2 regions of the Exiguobacterium sp. s143 genome follow, and region 1 is predicted to be linked to the other one. Evidence: riboswitches for the same ligand, from Rfam matches in the RefSeq annotation. Region 1 holds a riboswitch; the other holds the start of a gene.
The links. Region 1 has a riboswitch for thiamine pyrophosphate ahead of KNQ03_RS15360 (3-oxoacyl-ACP reductase). Riboswitches for the same ligand answer to the same signal wherever they lie in the genome.
Positions count from the first base shown of each region.

Region 2: it holds a riboswitch for thiamine pyrophosphate, as region 1 does, so the genes downstream of both, KNQ03_RS10895 (thiamine phosphate synthase) here and KNQ03_RS15360 (3-oxoacyl-ACP reductase) in region 1, are expected to answer to the same signal.

Region 1 covers NZ_JACSMX010000006.1:27,105-31,855, forward strand. The annotation lists gene KNQ03_RS15345 (ABC transporter ATP-binding protein) at 1-77, shown strand, start outside; gene KNQ03_RS15350 (hypothetical protein) at 74-892, shown strand; gene KNQ03_RS15355 (hypothetical protein) at 912-1,994, shown strand; TPP riboswitch at 2,101-2,201, shown strand; gene KNQ03_RS15360 (3-oxoacyl-ACP reductase) at 2,336-3,088, shown strand; gene KNQ03_RS15365 (LLM class flavin-dependent oxidoreductase) at 3,144-4,454, shown strand.
Region 2 covers NZ_JACSMX010000002.1:520,705-525,455, forward strand. The annotation lists gene KNQ03_RS10885 (OsmC family protein) at 1-414, shown strand, start outside; gene nagZ (beta-N-acetylhexosaminidase) at 411-1,631, shown strand; TPP riboswitch at 1,688-1,790, shown strand; gene KNQ03_RS10895 (thiamine phosphate synthase) at 1,873-2,466, shown strand; gene KNQ03_RS10900 (FAD-dependent oxidoreductase) at 2,463-3,407, shown strand; gene thiS (sulfur carrier protein ThiS) at 3,404-3,604, shown strand; gene KNQ03_RS10910 (thiazole synthase) at 3,607-4,371, shown strand; gene KNQ03_RS10915 (ThiF family adenylyltransferase) at 4,368-4,751, shown strand, end outside.

The sequences.
Region 1 (4,751 bases):
AAGATGACTCGGAAGAGATGCGTGAGCTTTACGGGAAATCAGTACAGGATCGAATGAGGGAGGTTTATCAGACATGAAGAAATTCTTTATGCTATCAAACGAGGAAATCAAGCGAAGCTTCAAACTATACCTTTCGATATTGACGATGTTAGTGATTGTTGAACTCACATCGGTCGTATATCAGGTTCTTCATTATCAATCCAAGCTGGAGGATTTGATGAAAAAAGAGCGACTTACGGAAATGGAAGCTGTTGATCAACTGAATGGACCTTTGACGTTTGGCGATGCGACCAACTACTTCAAGTACATGATTGCCATCGGTATCATGTTCACGATTCTATATGCCTTTCAAATTTGGTACCGCGATTGGTATGGCGAGTCCAAGTACATCTACCGTTTATTGATGCTACCGGGTAAACGCATCACAATCCTCTTATCCAAACTGACAACAGTATTGGTATTTGTATGTGGTTTCATGGGCATCCAGTGGATCACGATTCTTCTAAGTCGTCGACTCTACGAATGGTTACTCCCGGAACATTTACAAGCAGCGTCCAAAATCATCGGGGAGTCAGCTGCGTTGAACATGCTCTATACCTTCAATGTGATCGATACATTCGTCATTCTAGCGCTCGCACTCTTCGTCATCACGATGGTCTTCTTGTTCGTCTTGACGGAGCGGTCCTATCAAAAAGGGAAAGCTTTGCTGACGATCGCAAAGGATGTAGCGCTCTTGATCGTACCATTCATTGCATTACGTTACTTATTTGATTTGACTAGCATTCTCATTCCTAATCAACAGGTATTCGTCTATCTTTCCTTTATTCTCATCTATTTTATATATATAAGTTGGAAATGTGTTCGACTACTGAACCATAAAGTATCTATTTAATCATTAGAAGGAGGAAGTCATGAGACGATATAAGGAAATGATCATCGTAGGAAGCATTGCTGGCGTCACCTTACTCAGTTATTTTGGTTACGCTGCAAGCATTAAAGGATCGGATTATGAAGTCGAGAGTATACGAAAAGAAAATGCAGAAGCTCTTAAAAAAGTAAACATCGAGATTGAAAATGGAGACATCAAGCCTACTCAATACAATATCCAATTGGACGGTCAAATTCATAGTGAGTCGCAGAACTATATCACAGGGTTGTTCAATAGCTATGCTGCAGACTTCCCTGCTGATTTCTATCGCTTTCTTTCTAAGGAAGACGTATTTACTAGTGAAATGGGCTCGCGAACATACGGAATTGAAGTAAAGGCATCTCAGTTGAACTATCATTCTTATGACAGAAGTACACAGAAACAGTTTAAAAAGACGCTTTCTCATCGTTTAACGGTACCGGATCGTGAAATGGCTGACATCCGTGTCTTCCATCAAGACGGCATGAACGTATACGTCCAACGGGATGATCATGGAGCAAAGGAAAAATCGACGGTGTTATTACTCAATCTTGCAAAAGGAAAAGTAGAGACGCTTCAATCCAAGCAACTTAAGACTAATCAAGAACGTCATTATGTGGCAGTGAACGACTATGGAATTGTCTATCGTGAAATCGCATATGATGCAGAAGGGGTAGAAAAAGATAGCGCTTATTATCTAGATAACGGCAAAGGCATCAAACGAATCAAAGCACTTGATACGTATGCCTCTGAAGGAAACTTTAATGCTGATGAAAATAGCCAATCACTGATCGCTTACGGTACGTTTGATTCAGAAAAAAGTAAAAGCATCAAATGGAGTACCTATGACTTTAAGACGAATCAAGTCAAGCAACATAAAGTGGAAGGGCAGCATGCTTACCGCTTCAATGGCTCCTATACGATGATTGCGCAGGGAAAGCTATACCATATCGCTAATATCAATGATTCGGATTTCCAAGTCACAGTAGTCGATACGAAAAATGAATCGATTTCGTATCAAGGAATCATCAAAGATAAAAATGCTAAAAAGAATCGTTTGGTACAGGATGTCACTGTATCGGAGTAATCGTGATGGACTCATGATTCACCTCGTTTACTCGCTTCTTAGAATACTAGAAATGAAGAATCATTGACAGGGGTTTTCAAGACCACTACAGTAAAGATAACTTAAATAGAATCACTAGGGGTGTTAATAAACTGAGATGAGTAGCTACTCAAACCCTTTGAACCTGAACTAGGTCGTACTAGCGTAGGGAAGTGTAAACTCTGATGAACAAGCGGAGACGATGATATCGTTCTTTGCTATGTGATTATTTAGACGTGCGCAACTTTCCTTTTGGAGAGTTGCGTTTTTTGTTTACTACTTCGCTATTTAAGTTGCAAAAATGGATGAGGGAGTGGACAAGAATGAGCAGAACAGTATTAGTGACAGGAAGTAGTCGAGGACTTGGGGCGACGATTGCAAGGGTGTTAGTACAAAACGGATTTAAAGTGGTGATCAATTACTTTAAAAGCAAGGATGCGGCAGAACAACTTGTGAGCGAACTGGGAGTAGAGAATGCAATTGCCTTGTATGCAGATGTCACGAAGCGGGAAGATGTCGAGAGCATGATGCAATCCGCAACAGCACATTATGGTCAAATCGATGTTGTCGTGAATAATGCGTTAGTAGACTTCAAATTTGATCCGGTTGCGCAAAAATCGTTTATCGATTTAGAGTGGGAAGATTATCAAAATCAACTGGATGGAACACTTAAAGCAGCGTTTCACATCATTCAAAGTATTTTGCCACAATTTATAGAACGACATAGCGGTAGTATCATCAGCATTGGAACAAACCTCTATCAAAACCCAGTCGTTCCTTATCATGAATACACAACAGCAAAAGCAGGCTTAATAGGATTTACTCGCAATCTGGCCGCAGAACTAGGTCAATATGGCATAAACGTGAATCTCGTCTCCGGTGGATTGTTGAAAGTAACAGATGCGAGTGCTGTGACAACCGCTGAAGTATTCGACTTAATTGCCCAATCGACCCCATTGAAAAGAGTGACGAGTCCAGAAGAAGTAGCGCAAATGGTCGCCTTCCTGGCATCAGAAGCAGCATCTGGGATTACGGGTCAAAACGTAACGGTCGATGGTGGGTTAACGATGAATTGAAGCGGGCGTTTTAAAAGATTCTCAGCTTGTCAGAGAAGGGATTCGTGAACAGCAGATGACGAATAAAAATCAGTTAAATATCGGCGTTTTGTTATATGGATGTGGTCATCATCAAGCCGCATGGTTAATGCCTGATTCCGCGATTAAAGAGATCGGAGAGAGCCGCTATTATCAGCGTTTGGCTCAAATAGCGGAAGCTGGATGTTTGGATGCAGTATTTTTTGCGGACAATCAATCCTTTCCGGCTAATAATCCAACTGATTTACCTGCCTTTTGGTTGGACCCTTTAGTCAATTTAACGGCTATTTCTCAAGTGACCGACCATATCGGGTTAGTCTCCACGATATCGAGTACGTTCTCCAATCCATATACAGCAGCCAGGCAACTCCTAAGTCTCGAACATGTGACGAAGGGACGAGTAGGCTGGAACCTAGTGACGTCGATGACAGATTGGGAAGCGTTAAACCACGGGATGAAGACACTACCTCCGAGGAATGAACGGTACAACAAGGCGGAAGAATTTGCGAGTTTGATGGAAAAGCTATTTTTATCGTGGGACCAAGCGGCTTTTCTCGCAGATCGATCAACTAATCGATTGATTGTCCCTGAACGGATACAGGCTATCGATCATTCTGGAACCTATTTTAGGGTAAAAGGTCCTTTGTCTACGCCGCGTAGTCCCCAAGGAAAGCCAGTAGCGATGCAAGCGGGGGCTTCTGAACAAGGGATTGCCCTTGCAGCAAAACATGCGGACGCCGTGTATTCTGTGTCATGGAATTTTAGACAAGCGAAAGTGTTTCGTGAAAAACTGCAGAGACAAATTGAACAAACTAATTCACCAAATCGTAAGATTAAGATATACCCAGGCTTAGTGACCTATGTTGGAAAAACGCGAGAAGAGGCACTGGCAAAAAAAGCAGAACTTGATGAAAAATTACCGATTGAAAATGCGTTAAACCAATTGAGTTTCTTTTTGCAGCAGGACTGCTCCACATGGGATTTCGAAGCAAAAATTCCGATCTTACCATCAATTGAAGAATTTTCAGGTCCCATTGGACGCTATCAAACGATTTTAGAGATCATCGATGATTCAGATCCGACGCTAAAAGAACTGTTAGGCTATTTAGCAGCCGGAGGGGGACATCTGACATTGATTGGTACTCCGGAAGAAATTGTGGATCAGATGGAATTTTGGTTTAACGAGGGAGTGGCAGATGGCTTCAACTTGATGCCACCGTCACTACCGTCAAGTTTAGAAGATTTTGTAGACATGATTGTTCCTGAGTTACAAAGAAGAGGATTATTTAAAGACACCTACAAAGGAACGACACTTCGAGAACATCTAGGTTTAACAAAAGTCGAGTAACCTTTAAAACATATTATTTTGATAAAGAAAGTAGCGGTAAACTCTTCAACATACTAAAGCTTTATGTAGCATAGGCTGGTTTTAACATTTGTACAAACAAACCACTTTTAAGAACTTGCATTATTTCTGATTTAAAATGTGGATCATATTTGTAGAGGATCAACATCTGGTTACTTTTAGAGTACCTGTGTTGATCCTCTTTTTATTTAATTAAAAAAATGAATGAGATGACGCTATACAAAAGGCTATTCATAAAGTTGGCATAATTAATAAATCCATATCCGGTGACTCAACCCT
Region 2 (4,751 bases), on a different contig from region 1:
GTGACATGGAACAAACAGATGGGGTTTAGTGGACAGACGGAATCAGGGCATCATCTTGCGATGGACGCAGCACCCGAAAACGGTGGTGAAAACCAAGCACCACGACCGACCGAACTCTTGCTACATGCCGTTGCCGGCTGTACTGGAATTGATATCGTCTCGATTTTAGAGAAGATGCGCTTGACGATCACCTATTTCGAAATGGATATCGAAGGAGAACGGGCAGAGGATCATCCGCGGCGTTTTACGTCGATCTCGATTCATTACCGGCTTGAAGGTGATCTCCCGGAAGATAAGGTCCGTCGTGCCATCTCTTTATCAAAGGATAAATATTGTTCGGTCTCGCAATCCCTGAACGCTGAGATTTCCGTCTATTATTCGATTAATGGTGTGCGAAGCGAGGATCCTTTGTGAAGAAAACCGTACTGATCGGTTGTCTGTTGCTTGCAGGGTGTGCACAGGAGACGACGGAACCAACGAAACCATCACAACCGGAAACGAAGCATCCGACAGAAGAAAAGAAACCGAAGCCTGAGCCGACGAAAGAAGAACGACAACAAGCACGATTAAAGCAGCAACTTGAAGCGATGTCGACGTCAGAAAAGATCGATCAACTGCTCTACATCGGAGTCGCCGGCACGGAACTTTCAGCAGCTGACCGGAAACTGTTAAAGACGCATGCGATTGGTGGGGTCTTACTGCTCGGCGGAAACATCACGTCGGAAGAGCAACTCTTGACGTTCACGCGTGCGATTCAAGAGACGAACCAAAAACCGTATGCGTTCGTCGGGATTGATGAAGAAGGCGGACGCGTCAGCCGGGTACCGGATCAACGATTACGTCTACCGACGAGTCAACGGATGGCGCAAGGAGCAGATGAAGTGAAAATGGAAGACGTCGGACGTACGCTCGGACATTTGTCACGTTTTTATGGCTTCAACATGGACTTCGCGCCGGTCCTTGACGTCAACAGTAATCCGAACAATCCGATCATCGGCGACCGTGCGTTAAGTGCTGATCCGAATACCGTCGCGACGCTTGGTACGGCACTGATGCACGGGATGCAGGAGACGGGAACGATTCCGGTCGTCAAACATTTTCCCGGTCACGGCAATACGAGTGTCGATTCCCATGTCGGGCTACCGAAAGTGACGGCATCAAAGGAAGAATTGAAGCGGACGGAGCTGTTACCGTTCCAAGAAGCGATTCAAGAGGGCGCCGAGATGGTGATGGTCGCCCATATTCTCTATCCCGCGTATGACGATATGAATCCGTCCTCGCTCTCAAAGCCGATCTTGACTGACCTCTTGCGTCAACAACTCGGATTCAACGGTGTCATCATCACGGATGATCTCGTCATGGGGGCGATCACGAAACAATATGGTCTCGCAGAAGCGGCACGTCAGTCGCTCGTCAATGGAGCTGATATGGCGATGTTTTCAGAGGCAGGTGCTTACACAAAGGTCCATGCTGAAGTGATGCAAGCCGTCAAAGACAAAACGCTGACGCCGGAGATGCTCGATGCCAAAGTAATGCGCATCCTGAAGCTGAAGCAGACGTATGCCGACAGCCAAGAGCAACAGCGACCAACGAAATCGGAACTGATTCAGCAAGTGGAAGCGCTCAACTAGGACTAGCGAAGCAAAGCGACTCATGCTAGACTAATGGGGCAAGCCAATTAAACACGAAAAGACACTAGGGGAGTCTCCCAGCAGACTGAGACGGAAGTATCCGGACCCTTTGAACCTGATCTAGTTCGTACTAGCGGAGGGAAGTGGCTCGAAACCTTAGATATCCTTAGCGCTTCAGCGCATTTTCGGACCACTCCCTTCAACATCGGGAGTGGTCCTTTTTCGTATGGAAAGGAAGAACATGATGCGTCTACATCTGATTTCGACAGGATCCATCCATCCGATTGACGAAATAAAGACTTTTCAATCGCTTCAACCTTATACGGATCAGCTACATCTACGTGAACCGAACTTGTCAGCAGCAGAATTACTTGATCTGATTGACGCACTCCTTGCGCATGGTTATTCGCTTGATCAGTTAACCGTTCATGACCGGGTCGATGTCGCCCATGTCGCCGGCATCGGTGTGCAGTTGACGCGCCGTTCCTTGCGTGTCCGCGATGTGCGACGTCATTTTCCGGACCTCGTCATCGGGAAATCCGTTCATTCACTAGCAGAGGCACTAGCAGCAGAAGCGGAAGGAGCCGACCGACTGCTGTACGGTCATATTTATTCGACAGCGTCGAAGCCGAACATGCCACCACGAGGGATTGACGCCTTGAAGCAAGTCGTCACCTTCACGACGAAACCAGTCATTGCAATCGGCGGGATCACACCAGAACGCATGCCTGAAATCGCAGCGACCAGGGCAACCGGAATCGCTGTCTTATCGGGTATTCTCGGTCAATCGGATCCACTCGCCGCCGTCAAGCGTTACCAGGGGGTTCGCGTATGACGGATCACATCATCATCGGCGGCGGAGTCATCGGGTTGACGCTTGCTTACGGTCTCGCCTGTCAGAATGAATCCGTCGTCGTCTTAGAACGTGGAACATGCGGACAAGGGACAAGCCGAGCGGCTGCCGGGATGCTTGCGACGGACATCGAGCTGAGAGCAGAATTGCATGCACTTGCCGCGCGAAGTCGTCGTCTGTATCCACTGCTTGCACGTCGTCTCGAGCGAGAGACAGGCATCGATTGTGGGTACCGGGAACAACCGTTTTTGTTAAAACGTAAAGGACGCGAGCATCTGTTTCCAGCTGTCGGTCAAATCGATCCACGACGACTGACGACTGCATTGATGTATGCCTTACACGCACGTGGCATATCGATTGAAGAACAGGTAGATGTCACACGCATCGAAGAGAGCGATGACTTCATCAAGGTCGAGTCGAACGCGGGAACGTGGACCGGACGAACAGTGACGGTCGCTGCCGGACGCGGGTCGCAAGCCTTGCTCGATACAGCCGGCATTTCGATCGCGACATATGGGGTCAAAGGGGAATGTCTCGCCGTCCGTCTCGCGGGTCAGCCGTTACGCTCGATCCTGTTTGATGACGCCGTCTACCTCGTTCCGAAAGCAGACGGTCGGATTTTGATCGGTGCGACCGAACTGCCGCACGACGAGACGATCGGTGTCAGTGTCGCAGGGGTCACGTCATTGCTTCAAGCAGCAGAACGACTGTATCCACCGATTCGTGACGCGGTCATCGAAGAAGTCTGGTCCGGTATACGACCACAAACGGCGTCCGGCTTGCCATATATCGGAGTCGCCGATTCATCCCGTCGGATCTTCCTAGCGACGGGGCATCATCGGCATGGCATATTACTCGCACCGGCGACAGCGGAAGTCTTGGCAAATACATTACGGTTGATTCAGAAGGAGGAAGTCCGATGAACATTACGATTAACGGCAATGACCACACGATCGATCAGATTGAAACGATCGAGGACATGCTCACACAACTCGGCTTAGGGGAAAAGCTCGTCATCGTCGAACAGAATCGACAAATTATCGATCGCATGGCGTATGGTCAGACAGTCGTTCGGGACAATGACACATTTGAAATCGTTCATTTCGTAGGAGGAGGATAAACATGCTGAAAATTGGAGAAAAGACATTTGAATCACGGTTATTACTCGGAACAGGGAAATATACGGATGCTACGGTACAGCAAGAAGCAATCGATGCGTCCGCTTCACAAATTTTGACATTCGCCGTCCGTCGGCTCGATATTTTCGACAAACAACAAGCGAATTTCTTGGAGTCACTTGATTTAGCGAAGTACGATCTACTACCGAACACGGCCGGAGCGAAGACAGCGGAAGAAGCTGTCCGACTTGCGAAGCTTGCGCGGGCATCCGGTATGTGTGACATGGTCAAGGTTGAAGTGATTGGTTGCGATAAGACGTTACTACCTGATCCGATCGAGACGTTACGGGCTTCTGAAGAATTACTCAAAGAAGGTTTCATCGTCTTACCGTATACGTCGGACGATGTCGTGCTCGCACGACGACTCGAGGAACTCGGTTGTCACGCCATCATGCCGGCAGCGTCACCGATTGGTTCCGGACAAGGTATCCTCAATCCGCTCCATTTGCGATTCATCATCGAGCAGACGACGGTCCCGGTCATCGTCGACGCCGGGATCGGTTCACCGACCGACGTCGCCTATGCGATGGAACTGGGAGCGGATGGTGTCTTATTGAACTCCGCTGTCGCCCATGCTCAAGATCCGGTCAAGATGGCGCACGCCATGCGACTGGCTGTCGAAGCAGGGCGCTTCGGATACGAAGCGGGACGTATCGAGAAGAAACAGTATGCGGTCGCGAGTAGTCCAACGAGTGGATTGATTCGATGAACCGTTACTCACGGCAAACTCGATTTCAACCGATCGGGGAAGCGGGACAAGCACGCTTGGCATCAGCGAAGATACTGATCATCGGTATGGGAGCGCTCGGAACGGCGTCGGCAGAGCAACTCGTCCGCGCCGGTGTCGGCGTCGTCCGAATCGTTGACCGTGATTATGTCGAGTGGAGTAATCTACAACGACAACAGCTTTATACCGAAGACGATGCGCGTCACATCGTACCAAAAGCGATTGCCGCAAAAGCACGGCTTGAAGCGATCAATTCGACGGTGACGATCGAAGCGCATGTAGGAGACGTCGACCGGGCAGCGCTGACGTGGCTTCTCAATGATATCGATCTAATCATCGACGCGACGGACAATTTCGATATT